Regions from separate parts of the Yersinia vastinensis genome, predicted to be linked through region 1. Evidence: predicted binding sites of a transcription regulator. Region 1 holds the regulator's gene; each other region holds the start of a gene.

Region 1 (3,491 bases):
ATAAACAGCGGGGTTACTGATGACAGGACCTGCTGCTTAAACTCCACCAGATAGACACTTTTTTCTTTGCTTAACTCGTCAAAGCTCAAGGCTATTGGCGAGCCGCTGTAACGAATATGCTCGGTTTTTGCGACCTGTTGGGCGCGATGAATATGGCCCAAAGCAATGTAATCGGCTGGTGGGAAAGCGTGTGCAGGGAAGGCATCCAATGTCCCGATGTAAATATCACGAACTGAATCACTTGTGGTCACGCCTACCGTGGTTAAGTGGCCAGTAGCAATAATAGGTAACGGTAGGCTGAGCTTCGTTCGCAGTTCAACTGCTTGCTGATAGAGCGCGTGATAATGATTAGCAATGGCTTCTTGCAACGCTAACTGTTTTTGTCCGCCAGATTCACCAGCTTGGCTGGTTACTAAATCTCGAGGACGCAAGAAAGGAATAGCGCATAGCAACGCGGCAGGCTGATGTTGGCGATCTTTCAAGATAATGATTTGTTGCTCCAGTTGGTTGCTGGCGCAGGATATTACCGTGGTATTTAAATAGGAAAGCAAACCCCGAGATTCATTGAGTGTTGATACTGAATCGTGATTCCCCCCCAGCACGACTAATTGGCACCCTGTGGGTTGGAGTTCGACTACAAAACGGTTATATAGCTCACGGGCATAGCTGGGAGGAGAACCTGTATCAAATATATCACCGGCAACAATCAGCGCATCCACCTGATTTTCTTCGATCTGCTCAATAAGCCAATGCAGAAATGCCTGGTGTTCGGCTGCACGGCTTTTGGTGAAGAAATGCTGGCCCAAATGCCAGTCAGAGGTATGAATAATGCGCATAAATCTCCCGCTATGGCAGGTTATCTCTCATCGAATGGCGCTGATTATAAACGCTGTTCGCCGGATGTCTCGGCTAAAAAAAGGTGATGGCGAAAATCTCCGAGGCGCTTCGCAAACTTGAGTGCTGTATTTTGCAATTAACATGAAATTAATCACTATGCTTATTGCTTACGAGAGCGTGATGTTTTTCATAAAAATGTCACAAAACTGACGCATAATGGCTCGCGGCATAACATAGTGACCACTAACTTACTGGCAGGATTGATGATGGCAAGACGCATACTTGTGGTGGAAGATGAAGCACCAATCCGTGAGATGGTGTGCTTTGTGTTGGAACAGAATGGCTACCAACCGTTAGAAGCCGAAGATTATGACAGCGCAGTGGCGCGTTTGTCGGAGCCTTTCCCTGATTTGGTGTTGCTAGACTGGATGTTGCCTGGTGGTTCGGGCATCCAGTTTATCAAGCATATGAAACGTGAAGCACTGACACGTGATATTCCTGTGATGATGCTGACCGCTCGTGGCGAAGAAGAAGACCGTGTTCGTGGTTTGGAAGTAGGGGCGGATGATTATATTACCAAGCCTTTTTCGCCAAAAGAGCTGGTGGCACGAATTAAAGCAGTCATGCGCCGGATATCGCCAATGGCAGTAGAAGAAGTTATTGAAATGCAAGGATTGAGTCTTGACCCCTCCTCACATCGGGTTATGGCTAACGAGCAAGCGCTAGATATGGGGCCTACAGAGTTTAAATTGCTGCACTTTTTTATGACCCATCCAGAGCGTGTGTACAGCCGTGAGCAGTTGCTTAATTATGTCTGGGGCACTAACGTTTATGTAGAAGATCGCACTGTTGATGTGCATATTCGTCGGTTACGTAAGGCGCTTGAAATTGATGGTCATGACAAAATGGTACAAACCGTCCGGGGAACTGGATATCGTTTCTCAACGCGCTACTGAGTTTTCAGTGCCGGAGAATTCGTTGTGTTAGAACGTTTATCGTGGAAAACGCTGGCTTTAGAGCTGGCTATTTTTTGTTTACCTGCATTATTGTTAGGTGCCTTTATTGGGTATCTCCCTTGGCTATTACTGCTTTCAGTGCTCGCCGCTTTAATCTGGAATTTCTATAACCAACTCAAATTATCTCACTGGCTGTGGTTAGACCGCAGCATGACGCCACCCGCCGGGCGTTGGAGTTGGGAGCCTTTATTTTATGGCTTGTACCAGATGCAACTGCGTAATCGCCGGAGGCGTCGCGAATTAGCATTGCTTATCAAGCGCTTTCGCAGTGGTGCTGAATCATTACCTGATGCTGTGGTGATGACTACGATCGACGGTAATATTTTCTGGTGTAATGGTCTGGCCCAGAAATTATTGTGTTTTCGTTGGCCGGAAGATAACGGTCAACATATTCTCAACTTATTACGTTATCCAGAATTCAGTCAGTATCTACAGCAACAAGAGTTTTCTCGCCCACTAACCCTGCAATTGAATAATGGTCATTACGTGGAGTTCCGTGTGATGCCCTACTCTGAAGGGCAATTACTTATGGTGGCGCGAGATGTCACGCAAATGCGTCAATTGGAAGGGGCGCGGCGTAATTTCTTCGCCAATGTCAGTCATGAGCTGCGTACACCACTGACGGTGTTACAAGGGTATCTGGAAATGATGCATGACCAGGAATTGTCTGGCCCATTACGCGAAAAAGCGCTAGGAACCATGCAAGAGCAGACCAAGCGAATGGATGGGTTGGTAAAGCAACTGTTGACGCTATCACGAATTGAGGCCGCACCTAACGTGGATATGAATGAGCAGGTCGATATTCCGCGTATGTTGAAAGTGTTGCAGCACGAGGTTCAGGCACTGAGTAATGGGCGTCATGAGATTACTTTCCGTATCAATGAGCAACTGAAAGTTTTTGGTAACGAAGATCAATTGCGCAGTGCGGTCTCTAATCTGGTTTATAACGCGGTTAATCATACCCCTGAAGGCACAAAAATTGAGGTGTGCTGGCAGCAAACACCACAAGGAGCGCAATTTCAGGTCAGCGACAATGGGCCAGGGATTGCTCCTGAGCATGTTCCGCGCCTGACTGAGCGCTTTTATCGGGTGGACAAAGCTCGCTCAAGACAAACTGGCGGGAGTGGGTTGGGGTTGGCTATTGTGAAACACGCACTGAGCCACCATGACGCGCGTTTGGATGTTATCAGTGAAATTGGTTTGGGTACGCGATTTATTTTTACCTTACCGAACCGGTTGATTGTTCCGACGGTTTTAACCGAGAATGCAGTCAAATCCTAAGACTGCATGGGCACCAAGTTGATGAGATGGGGAAAATGGGCGCTGTTGAATGCCATGCTCTGCCTGAGTTATGGCGCATTGGCGCAACCGGTGGTATCGCCTACGGTGGCGGAGCAGCCATCATCGGTAGCGGCAAGCCACACCTTGTCTGGCAATCTTTCCAGTGTCGGATCGGACACTTTGGCTAATTTGATGTCGCTGTGGGCGGAAGATTTTAATCATCACTACCCCGGTGTTAATCTGCAAATACAAGCGGCGGGATCCTCTACAGCCCCTGCGGCATTGGCTGCCGGGGCTGCTCAACTTGGTCCGATGAGCCGGCCAATGAAGGCTGCTGAAATCGCTGCATTTACTCAA
Region 2 (3,491 bases), 1.2 Mb from region 1:
CCAATTTCAAAATCCGGGGCCTCTAATGTTTCCCCAACTTGCGGCATTTCATCAATGTAGGTGATTAAATCAACCATGTTCGAACCAATGACTGCGATATCCATTGTCCCTTCCTTTATACTTTTTTTATCGTTTAATGTTAATGCAATAACATTATCAGGCGATAAATGTTATGTATGTGACAATGATCGCAGCATTGAAAGGGAGTTAATTCCACTAGGCCTTAACCAGGCAGTCATAAATGTTATTATTATAACAACTGGTAAGCAGCGATAATGTGAATGGAGGATATCGACGGGAAAAGGAATGTTGATGGGACAACAGCAATAAAAATCCCGGCCAAGACAGCACCGGGATGATTCTGCAGAAAGTGAGGAAACTTATTTAATCGCCATATTATTTAATCGCCATAGCATCACGCATGGTAAAGAACAGGTCCGTTTGATCTGTTAAACCCACAACATTTGCCGCATGTGGCCCGTAAGCGGCTATACGCAGCTGTGTACCAGTATGGCCTTGAGAATCATCTTCAGAATTACCGTAACTGATAGCCATTACCGCACCATCTTTTGTCGTTAATGCCTGAGTCAGGCCGGGTGCTTTCGCATCGGCTTCGATAATTTGGCTGGAATGTGCATGGTCTGCCGTTACGATAACTAAAGTGTTGCCATCTGCACGGGCGAATTCCAATGCTTTTTGTACTGCTTCGTCTAGATCAACTGTTTCGCCAAATTGGCCACACGGGTTAGCGGCGTGATCTTGCTTATCAATGGATGCTCCCTCGACTTGCAAGAAGAAACCATTTTTATTGGTTTTGAGCAAATCAATGGCTTTTTCCGTCATGACCGCCAGTGTTGGAATATCTTTAGTACGTTCAGCATTGTTTTCACAAACGACAGGCGGTTTATCAACATTGCCGTGGTAAGAGGCTTTTGGCCCCTGCCAACGCACAGGCATATTACCTGAGCTAAATAGCCCTAATAGCGGTTTTTGTTGGTCTGCTTGGTTGATTGCGTTCAAGTCATTAAGATTTTCAACAATCACATAACCGCGTGCTACAGCTTGATCACGCAAGGATTTATCTTTCCATTCACCGGCTTTAGCGAGTTGGCTGAATGATTTTGAGCCACCGCCTAAGGTGACATCAGCGCGTCCTTCAATCATTTGCTCAGTAATAGAACCTCGGCCGCCGTTTTCCAGCGCATTAGTACCGCATTTTTCACTGGTTTCTTCTGGACCGTAGCATTTACGCCCTGTGACATGCGCAAACTGTGCCGCTGGTGTGGCATCTTGTAATTCAGCCGTTGACACATTTCCAGTCGCTTTACCTGCTTTTTTAGCTAGCTCTAAAATAGTGACGTGATCTTTACCAAAAACATCAACACCCAGCGCGCCATTATAGGTTTTGACACCGGAAGACCAAGCCGTCGCTGAAGCAGCCGAGTCAGTGACATAATCGGGTTTCTGTGTTTTTTTATCTAATGAATAGTGAGTGTATTGTCCAGTGAGTGGTAGAGCATCAATGCCTTTGAAGAATCCGCCCGCCCCCATCGCATAATTACGTGCTGAGGTAATTTCTGAATCACCCATACCGTCGCCAATCAGTAAAATGACATTTTTTACCGTCTTATTGGATAACGAGTCGCGAAGTGCCTGAGTTTGATCACTCGTCAAACGGCGAGCTCCGCCAAATTGCGTGACATCGCCGTGAGCACTGCGATCATATAAACCTGTGGCGGCGGCAACCGCATTAGGCACGAATATTGAACTGCTTAAGATCAAGGCGGATAAGGCTATGCCGGACAAAGTGGATACGCGATTCTGCATGAGTAGAATTCCTTGTTGTAAAACAGTAATACAATTTGTATTTATTGGTTACAACGGATACTAGAACAGGCGAATGACGCTTTTATGACAATCGCAATGAATTATTAACCCTTATCTTTCAAGATTATTCTCAGCCCTTTCGCTGCCAAACGACAAAGTAGCGTTAAATTAGCCCCCCATTGGCACGCAAAACTTGCCCATTGATCCAACGGCCATCCTTGCCAACCAAAAATGCCACTGCTGCGGCGATATCTTCTGGGGTTCCTAATCTTTCTAATGGTGCCATTTTAGCCATTTTTTCAATCAGTTCTGGCGATTTACCATCCAAGAATAGATCCGTAGCTGTTGGCCCAGGAGCTACCGCATTGACCGTAATATTTCGGCCTCGTAACTCTTTAGCCAGAATGGCCGTCATCGTTTCAACCGCCGCTTTAGTGGCGGCATAAACCGCATATTTTTCCAGTTTCAAACCCACCACACTGGTTGAGAAATTAACAATGTGCCCTCCCTCTCTGAGCCGTTTCGCGGCTTCACGCATCCCGTTAAAACTTCCTTTTAAATTAATCGCAATGAGGTGATCAAAGTGTTCATCATCACTATCAGCAATTGTACTGAGAGACATAATTCCGGCATTATTGACTAAGACATCAACCCCACCAAAAGCCGTTTCTGCTTTAGCAAATAGTTGCGCCACCGCGGCAGAGTCACTGATATCCCCTTTTGCTGCCAGTGCATATCCTCCCGCTTGTTGAATTTTGCGCACCAATGCCTCGGCTTCATCGTCAGCTCGTGAATAATTTATAAGCACAGCAAAGCCATCTTGTGCTAAACGCTCTGCGATTGCAGCGCCAATCCCTCGAGAGGCCCCCGTGATAATGGCGACGGGCTGAGTTGTATTCGTCATAATCTTCCCCTAAAAGTGAGTTTAATTGTTCATCCACGTTCGTTGGCAGTGCGCCTGAAAGAGAGTTATTGCCAATGACATGAGTCAACAAAGAATGCCACTTTTGTCTATTCGGATAATCCACTATTATTCGATAACACTATCCGAATAAAGCGAACAATAAAGTGGACAGAATAGAGGCAATGCGCGTGTTTATCAGAATAGTAGAGCAGCGCAGTTTTACCCAAACAGCCCAAGATTTAAATTTGCCACGATCTACAGTGACAGACGCAGTAAAACAACTTGAAAAACGCTTAAATGTCCGCCTATTGCAACGAACAACCCGGCATGTCAGCCCAACACTGGATGGGGAAGCTTACTATCAGCGCTGCCTGCGAATTATTGCTGATATTGAAGATGCTGAAATGGCCTTTGCCAATGCGAAGCCTCGAGGTTTGCTGAGAATAGATGTACAAGGGACTCTGGCGCGCCATTTTGTTCTGCCACAATTACCTGATTTTATTGCTCGATACCCGGATATTGAATTATTTATCAGTGAAGGTGACCGACTGGTTGATTTAATTCGCGAAGGTATTGACGGGGTGTTACGTGTCGGCAACTTACAAGACAGCGATATGGTTGCCCGCCGAGTGGCCCTATTGCCGCAAGTCACCTGTGCTGCACCACGTTATTTGCAACAGCATGGCACACCCAATACGCTGAATGAACTTGCCGGGCATCAGATGGTTGGTTTTCGCTCCAGCGCAACAGGCAGTTTGAT
Region 3 (3,491 bases), 1.2 Mb from region 1:
GTCAGGAACAGGGCAATACCAAAACTGACAGGAACCGCAATGAGCAAGGCGATAACAGAGGTCACAATGGTGCCGTAAATCGGGACTAATGCACCAAACTGTTCAGCCGGAGGATCCCATTCTTTGGTCCACAGGAAAGCAAAACCAAACTTTTCAATACTTGGCCAGGAAGCCACAATCAATGAAACGATTATGCCGCCCAGCATAAATAGGGTTATCAGCGCAGCCAGTTTAACCAGCGCACTGAAAATGATGTCACCGTATTTACTCGGTGCTTTGATCGTCGGCTTATAAGCAGCCATAGACTCTCTTCTCATCCGGGTGTTATATCCCTCCCCATTCGGTGGGGAGGGACAATTAATGAAACTAATATCAATCTATTTACTGCTTTCTTCGGTTCTGACCAGATTAGAACAATGCTTTGCCTGAACTGTCTTTGATATTGGTTTTCCAAGCTGCACGAACCTGTTCAACCACTGCGGCTGGCAATGTTGCATAATCCAAGTCACTGGCTTGTTTTGCACCGTGGGTATAAGCCCAGTCGAAGAATTTCAGCACTTCAGCGCCTTTCTCTGCATTTTTCTGATCTTTATGTACCAGAATGAAGGTGGTCGAAGTAATTGGCCATGCCCCCTCGCCTTTCTGGTTAGTCAGGTCTTGTGCAAATGTCTTGCTCCAATCAACACCTTTCGCTGCTGCACTGAAGTTCTCTTCTGTTGGGCTAACAGGCTTCCCATCAGCAGAAATCAGTTTGGTGTAAGCCAGGTTATTTTGTTTAGCATAGGCGTATTCCACATAACCAATCGCACCAGGCAGACGTTGAACAAATGCCGCAATACCGTCGTTACCCTTGCCACCTAAGCCGGTTGGCCAATTCACTGTAGAGCCTGCACCAATTTTTTCTTTCCATTCCGCATTCACTTTAGCCAAATAGCTGGTGAACACGAATGAAGTGCCTGAACCATCAGCACGACGCACAACTGCAATATTCTGATCTGGGAGTTTTACACCTGGGTTTAACTTAACAATAGCGGGGTCATTCCACTTTTTCACATTACCCAGATAAATATCACCCAGTGTTTTACCGTCTAAAGTCAGTTCACCAGATTTAATGCCTGGGATATTGACGGCTAACACCACGCCACCAATCACTGTAGGGAATTGGAACAAACCATCAGCCGCCAATTTTTCATCTGTTAATGGCGCATCAGAGGCACCGAAGTCGACAGTATTGGCAATGATTTGCTTCACGCCACCTGAAGAACCGATCCCTTGATAGTTAACTTTGTTACCTGTTTCTTTCTGATAAGAATCTGCCCACTTGGCATACACCGGCGCGGGGAATGTCGCACCTGCACCTGTCAGGCTTGCAGCAGCGAACGCGGACACGGTGGTCATAGATAAGGTCGCTGCCACAATGCTGGCTACGGTGGTACGCATCAGTTTCATAATCCCTCCTAATGGGATATTAGAATCAACTCTAAATTGTTTTCATCAGATTAAGTATGGTGCAGGAGGGAAAATAGGACAGTTTAATGACAGAAAAATGTACGGAATATTACAGTTATATGACAATCGGTTTGATAGTTAATAAAAATTATATTTATCAGTATTTTATGTTTTATTTTAAGTGATTATTTAATCTTTTCATTCAAAATAATATCATTTTTAGTTCAGAGGCCACTCAAATATATGATTATTTTTTAGTCTAAAATGACAATTCATTACTGAGTACTGAAAGTACAAAAAAGCCGACAGATGTCGGCTTTTGTTCGTGCGAGATGACGTCGATTACTCAACCGTAACCGATTTTGCCAAGTTACGTGGCTTATCAACATCCGTCCCCTTGATCAGGGCAACATGATATGACAGCAACTGTAGAGGAACGGTATAGAAGATTGGAGCAATAATTTCTTCAACATGAGGCAATGGCACAATCTTAACCAATTCACTACTGGTAAAGCCGGCATTTTCATCAGCAAATACATACAGTAAACCGCCGCGTGCACGCACTTCTTCAATGTTGGACTTCAGTTTTTCCAGTAAATCATTGTTAGGTGCTACCACAATCACCGGCATATTGGCGTCAACCAAAGCCAATGGGCCATGTTTTAATTCACCAGCCGCATAAGCTTCAGCGTGAATATAAGAAATTTCTTTCAGTTTCAGCGCGCCTTCCATTGCGATAGGGTACTGATCGCCTCGACCAAGGAACAAAGCATGGTGCTTATCAGCAAAATCCTTCGCTAATTCTTCAATATCTTTATCCTTCGACAGCATCCCTTCGATCTGGACAGGTAAAGACTGCAGTGCCTCAACAATTTTATGTTCTAGCGCCTGGCTACCTTCAACGCCTTTTAGTAAAGCGATACGCCCCACCAGCATCAACAACACCGTTAATTGCGTGGTGAAGGCTTTCGTTGACGCAACACCAATTTCAGTGCCGGCTTTAGTCATCAAGGCCAGATCTGATTCACGTACCAATGAAGAACCAGCGACGTTACAAATAGCCAGCGAACCTAAATATCCTAGCTCTTTTGATAAACGCAGAGCTGCTAATGTATCAGCGGTTTCACCAGATTGTGACAAGGTAATCAGCAGACTATTAGGACGCACAGCCGACTTGCGATAACGGAATTCAGAAGCGATTTCAACGTCACAAGGCACACCAGCCAGTGCCTCAAACCAATAACGAGAAACCATACCGGAGTTATAAGAAGTACCACAGGCAATGATTTGAATATGCTGAACATCCGCCAACAAAGCATCGGCTTTTGGGCCAAGCTCAGACAAATCAATGGCACCATGATTTAAACGGCCTTCCAGCGTATTTTTAATCGCCATAGGCTGTTCATAAATCTCTTTTTGCATGTAGTGACGATATTCACCTTTGTCACCAGCATCATATTGCACCTGAGATTCAATCTCTGGGCGCTCAATAGCGTTACCCTGCTTATCAAAAATCGTCACGCTACGGCGAGTCACTTCAACCACATCGCCTTCTTCTAAGAAGATAAAGCGGCGGGTAACAGGCAACAGAGCCAGTTGGTCAGAAGCGATAAAGTTTTCGCCTACACCACAACCAATCACCAACGGGCTACCTGAACGAGCAGCCACCAAGCGGCTTGGGTCGCGGCTATCCATGACAACTGTACCGTATGCGCCACGCAGTTGTGGAATAACGCGCTTAACCACCTCTAGCAAAGAACCACCTTGTTGCAGTTCCCAATGGACCAAATGAGCAATAACTTCAGTATCAGTTTCAGAACTGAAACGGTAGCCACGGCTAATCAATAATTCACGTAAAGGTTCGTGATTCTCGATAATACCGTTGTGAACCACAGAGATATATTCTGAAACATGGGGGTGAGCATTGGCCTCTGATGGCTCGCCATGGGTAGCCCAGCGGGTATGTGCAATCCCGGTGCCGCCATGTAAAGCCTGCTTTTCAGCCGCATCAGACAATGCCTGAACTTTGCCCACCCGACGTA
Region 4 (3,491 bases), 920 kb from region 1:
CCCCTGAACAAATTCAATCTCTTCCTGGAAGGTGTGCACACGGAAGTCTGATTTGCCCATAGGGAAGCGGCCTGGGAAGCTCTGTACTTTTTTGCCATCTTTACCAATATCAAAGCCTTCGGTAAATTTCAGTGACTTGATCTCTGGCAGTGTAAAATCAATGGCGTAATAACGACCATCCTTACGTGCGCGGTCAGGGAAGCGGTCGGCAACATCTGTCACTCGATCCAGATAATGGTCATGCAGAACCACTAACTCATTATCTTTGGTCATCACCAAGTCTTGTTCAAGATAATCGGAACCTTGTGCGTAGGCCATAGCTTTGGCTGGCAGAGAGTGCTCAGGTAAATAGCCACTGGCACCACGATGCGCGATAACGATTTTGTCTGCGGAAGGTTTGGTGAGTGTGGATTTGTCCGAGGAAGATGACTCTGCCGCGTGTGCCATACCCGCTACTGAAGATGCCAAAATGATGCTTGCCGCCAAGGTTTTTATATGAATTTGCATTGATTATGCTCCATTTATCAATTTCAAGGTATGAAAAAGGCTGTGGCGCTATACATCCATAGATAACGACACAGCCTGTTAGAGACTTAAAGCTTAGGGTGAAAATTTACTGGTTTTGCTTTCTCGCCATCTCTTCGTGATGTTTTTTCTCGCTAAACATCACGACGAGCAGCAGCAATACAGCCAAGATGCTGCCGCCAATCATCACCATAAAGCCACCGTCCCAACCGAAGTAGTCAACGGTATAACCAACGATGGCACTGGCCGCGACCGAACCGCCCAGATAACCGAACAGACCCGTGAAGCCTGCTGCTGTACCTGCCGCTTTTTTCGGCGCTAATTCAAGAGCATGTAGACCAATCAACATGACCGGGCCATAAATCAGGAAGCCGATAGTGATCATACAAGCCATATCGATACCAGGGTTACCGACAGGGTTCAGCCAGTAAATAATGGTCGCGATAGTCACTAATGTCATAAAGAACACACCGGTAGCACCACGGTTGCCTTTAAACACTTTGTCAGACATCCAGCCGCACAGCAGCGTCCCTGGAATACCGGCGTATTCATACAGGAAATAAGCCCACGACGATTTATCCAGTGCGAAGTGTTTCACTTCTTTCAGATAGGTCGGTGACCAGTCAAGGATGCCGTAACGCAGTAAATAAACGAAAACGTTAGCAATGGCGATATACCACAGCAGTTTGTTAGGGAAAACATATTGCATGAAGATTTGCTTTGCGGTCAGCTCTTCTTCAGCTTCTTTGGTGTAGTCATCTGGATAGTCGTTTTTGTACTCTTCAATCGGCGGTAAACCTACGGATTGAGGGGTATCACGCATCAAGCCAAAGACGATCAGTGCGACCAAAATAGCCGCGAAAGCAGGCATATATAACGCCGCTTTCCAGTCGTTAAACCAAGCCATCCCGAGCAAGAACAGTAGTGGTGGTAAGCCGCCACCCACGTTATGGGCGCAGTTCCAGATAGAAACAATCCCACCACGTTCTTTCTTCGACCACCAGTGCACCATGGTACGGCCACATGGCGGCCACCCCATCCCCTGGAACCAGCCGCATAAGAACAGCAGCACAAACATCACAGCGATACTGGATGTTGCCCAAGGTACAAAGCCCATAAACAGCATCACTGCTGCGGAGAGAATCAAACCGGCGGAAAGGAATACCCGCGGGTTGGAGCGGTCAGAAACCGACCCCATGATGAATTTTGAGAAACCGTAAGCGATAGAAATACCGGATAGGGCGAAACCCAGATCCCCACGAGAGAACCCTTGTTCGATTAAATACGGCATGGCCAGAGTAAAGTTTTTACGCACCAGATAATAGGCGGCGTAACCGAAGAAGATACCCATGAAGATTTGCCAGCGTAAGCGGCGGTAGGTGGGGTCGACCTGGTCTGCGGGAAGCCGTGCCACATGTGGCGCGGGCTTAAAAATACTCAACATGAGTGCCTCCGATGGCTATTTGTTGTTTTTTGACTCCGGTATAGCCTGGTATCTATCCGGTAGTTAAACGGCAGTCGGTAGCTAAACAGCAACGCGACTGTCGTTTATGTTCCATAACGAACGCCATGCTAGATAAATTCTTGGTATTTATCTGTGAGTGATGGCGCATTTGTTACAGTTATATGAAAGCGGCGGCAATTTTGAGCGATTGGTTAACATTTTGAAACCTGTAATCATAAATTACCTGTGACTTTGATCACAATCATGGTTTTTAAACACCACTTCACTTTCGTTTTTCGTTCGTTTTTGTTCCTTATCAAACAATAACCATAAAGATTGTGGCTCAATAGACTCATAATTAGCCGCCAGGCGGCTGTCTGATAATGTGGGGTCTTTCATGACGAACAGTTCTCCTTACACAGAAACGGATGTCATCATCATTGGTGGTGGCGCGACCGGGGCCGGGATTGCGCGGGACTGCGCTCGGCGTGGTTTGGCTTGTACTCTGCTCGAAAGGCATGACATTGCTACGGGTGCGACGGGGCGAAATCATGGTTTGCTGCACAGTGGGGCGCGCTATGCGGTGACGGATGGCGAATCTGCCCGTGAATGTATTGAAGAAAACCGAATTCTTAAACGTATCGCTCGCCATTGTATTGAACAAACGGATGGCTTGTTTATCACGCTACCGGAAGACTCCCTTGAGTATCAGACGCAATTTATTGCTCGTTGTCAGGATGCGGGAATCGAAGCGCAAGCCATTGATCCAAAGTTGGCATTACGTCTGGAACCTGCCGCCAATCCATCATTGATTGCCGCTGTTCGGGTGCCAGATGGCACGGTTGATCCTTTCCGCTTAACCGCTGCCAATATGCTGGATGCCCGTGAGCATGGTGCCAATGTACTGACTTATCACGAAGTGATTGGTTTACTGCGTCAAGGTGATCGAGTCACTGGTGTGCGCGTTTTCGATCATAAAAACCAATGCCAATATGATATCCATGCACAGATCGTAGTGAATGCCGCCGGGATCTGGGGACAACACATTGCAGAATATGCCGATCTACGGATCCGCATGTTTCCTGCCAAAGGCGCACTGTTGATCCTCGGTCATCGGATCAACAACATGGTGATCAACCGTTGCCGTAAACCCGCAGATGCGGACATTTTGGTGCCGGGCGATACCATTTCACTGATCGGTACGACCTCCACACATATTGAATATGATCAGATAGATAACATGATTGTCACCCCGCAAGAGGTGGACACCTTAATCCGTGAAGGGTCAAAACTTTCACCACAATTAGCGCAAACGCGCATTTTGCGCGCGTATGCCGGAGTTAGACCTTTAGTTGCCAGCGATGATGACCCTTCAGGCCGTAATGTTAGCCGCGGCATCGTATTACTGGATCACGCCAGTCGTGATGGGCTAGAGGGGTTCATTACCATTACTGGCGGTAAATTGATGACTTACCGGCTGATGGCTGAATGGGCCACCGATAAAGTATGTGAAAAACTGGGG

What was found. The regulator PhoB, encoded in region 1, activates phosphate uptake and scavenging genes when phosphate is short. The targets are predictions, from matches to a motif close to CTGTCATAAAACTGNCNNAT.
Positions count from the first base shown of each region.
Region 2: a site for PhoB is predicted at 1,899-1,918, ahead of phoA (alkaline phosphatase). Genes of this name have one in related genera too.
Region 3: a site for PhoB is predicted at 1,523-1,542, ahead of pstS (phosphate ABC transporter substrate-binding protein PstS). Genes of this name have one in related genera too.
Region 4: a site for PhoB is predicted at 2,139-2,158, ahead of glpT (glycerol-3-phosphate transporter). Genes of this name have one in related genera too.

Region 1 covers NZ_CP173260.1:3,551,320-3,554,810, reverse strand. Annotated here, with positions in the region: gene sbcD (exonuclease subunit SbcD) at 1-836, opposite strand, end outside; gene phoB (phosphate response regulator transcription factor PhoB) at 1,104-1,793, shown strand; gene phoR (phosphate regulon sensor histidine kinase PhoR) at 1,818-3,134, shown strand; gene ACIOG0_RS16565 (PstS family phosphate ABC transporter substrate-binding protein) at 3,156-3,491, shown strand, end outside.
Region 2 covers NZ_CP173260.1:2,345,866-2,349,356, reverse strand. Annotated here, with positions in the region: gene rbsK (ribokinase) at 1-104, opposite strand, end outside; gene phoA (alkaline phosphatase) at 397-1,827, opposite strand; gene ACIOG0_RS11015 (SDR family oxidoreductase) at 1,991-2,731, opposite strand; gene ACIOG0_RS11010 (LysR family transcriptional regulator) at 2,896-3,491, shown strand, end outside.
Region 3 covers NZ_CP173260.1:4,724,142-4,727,632, reverse strand. Annotated here, with positions in the region: gene pstC (phosphate ABC transporter permease PstC) at 1-302, opposite strand, end outside; gene pstS (phosphate ABC transporter substrate-binding protein PstS) at 409-1,449, opposite strand; gene glmS (glutamine--fructose-6-phosphate transaminase (isomerizing)) at 1,792-3,491, opposite strand, start outside.
Region 4 covers NZ_CP173260.1:4,467,600-4,471,090, reverse strand. Annotated here, with positions in the region: gene glpQ (glycerophosphodiester phosphodiesterase) at 1-507, opposite strand, end outside; gene glpT (glycerol-3-phosphate transporter) at 614-1,969, opposite strand; gene ACIOG0_RS20690 (hypothetical protein) at 2,210-2,368, opposite strand; gene glpA (anaerobic glycerol-3-phosphate dehydrogenase subunit A) at 2,367-3,491, shown strand, end outside.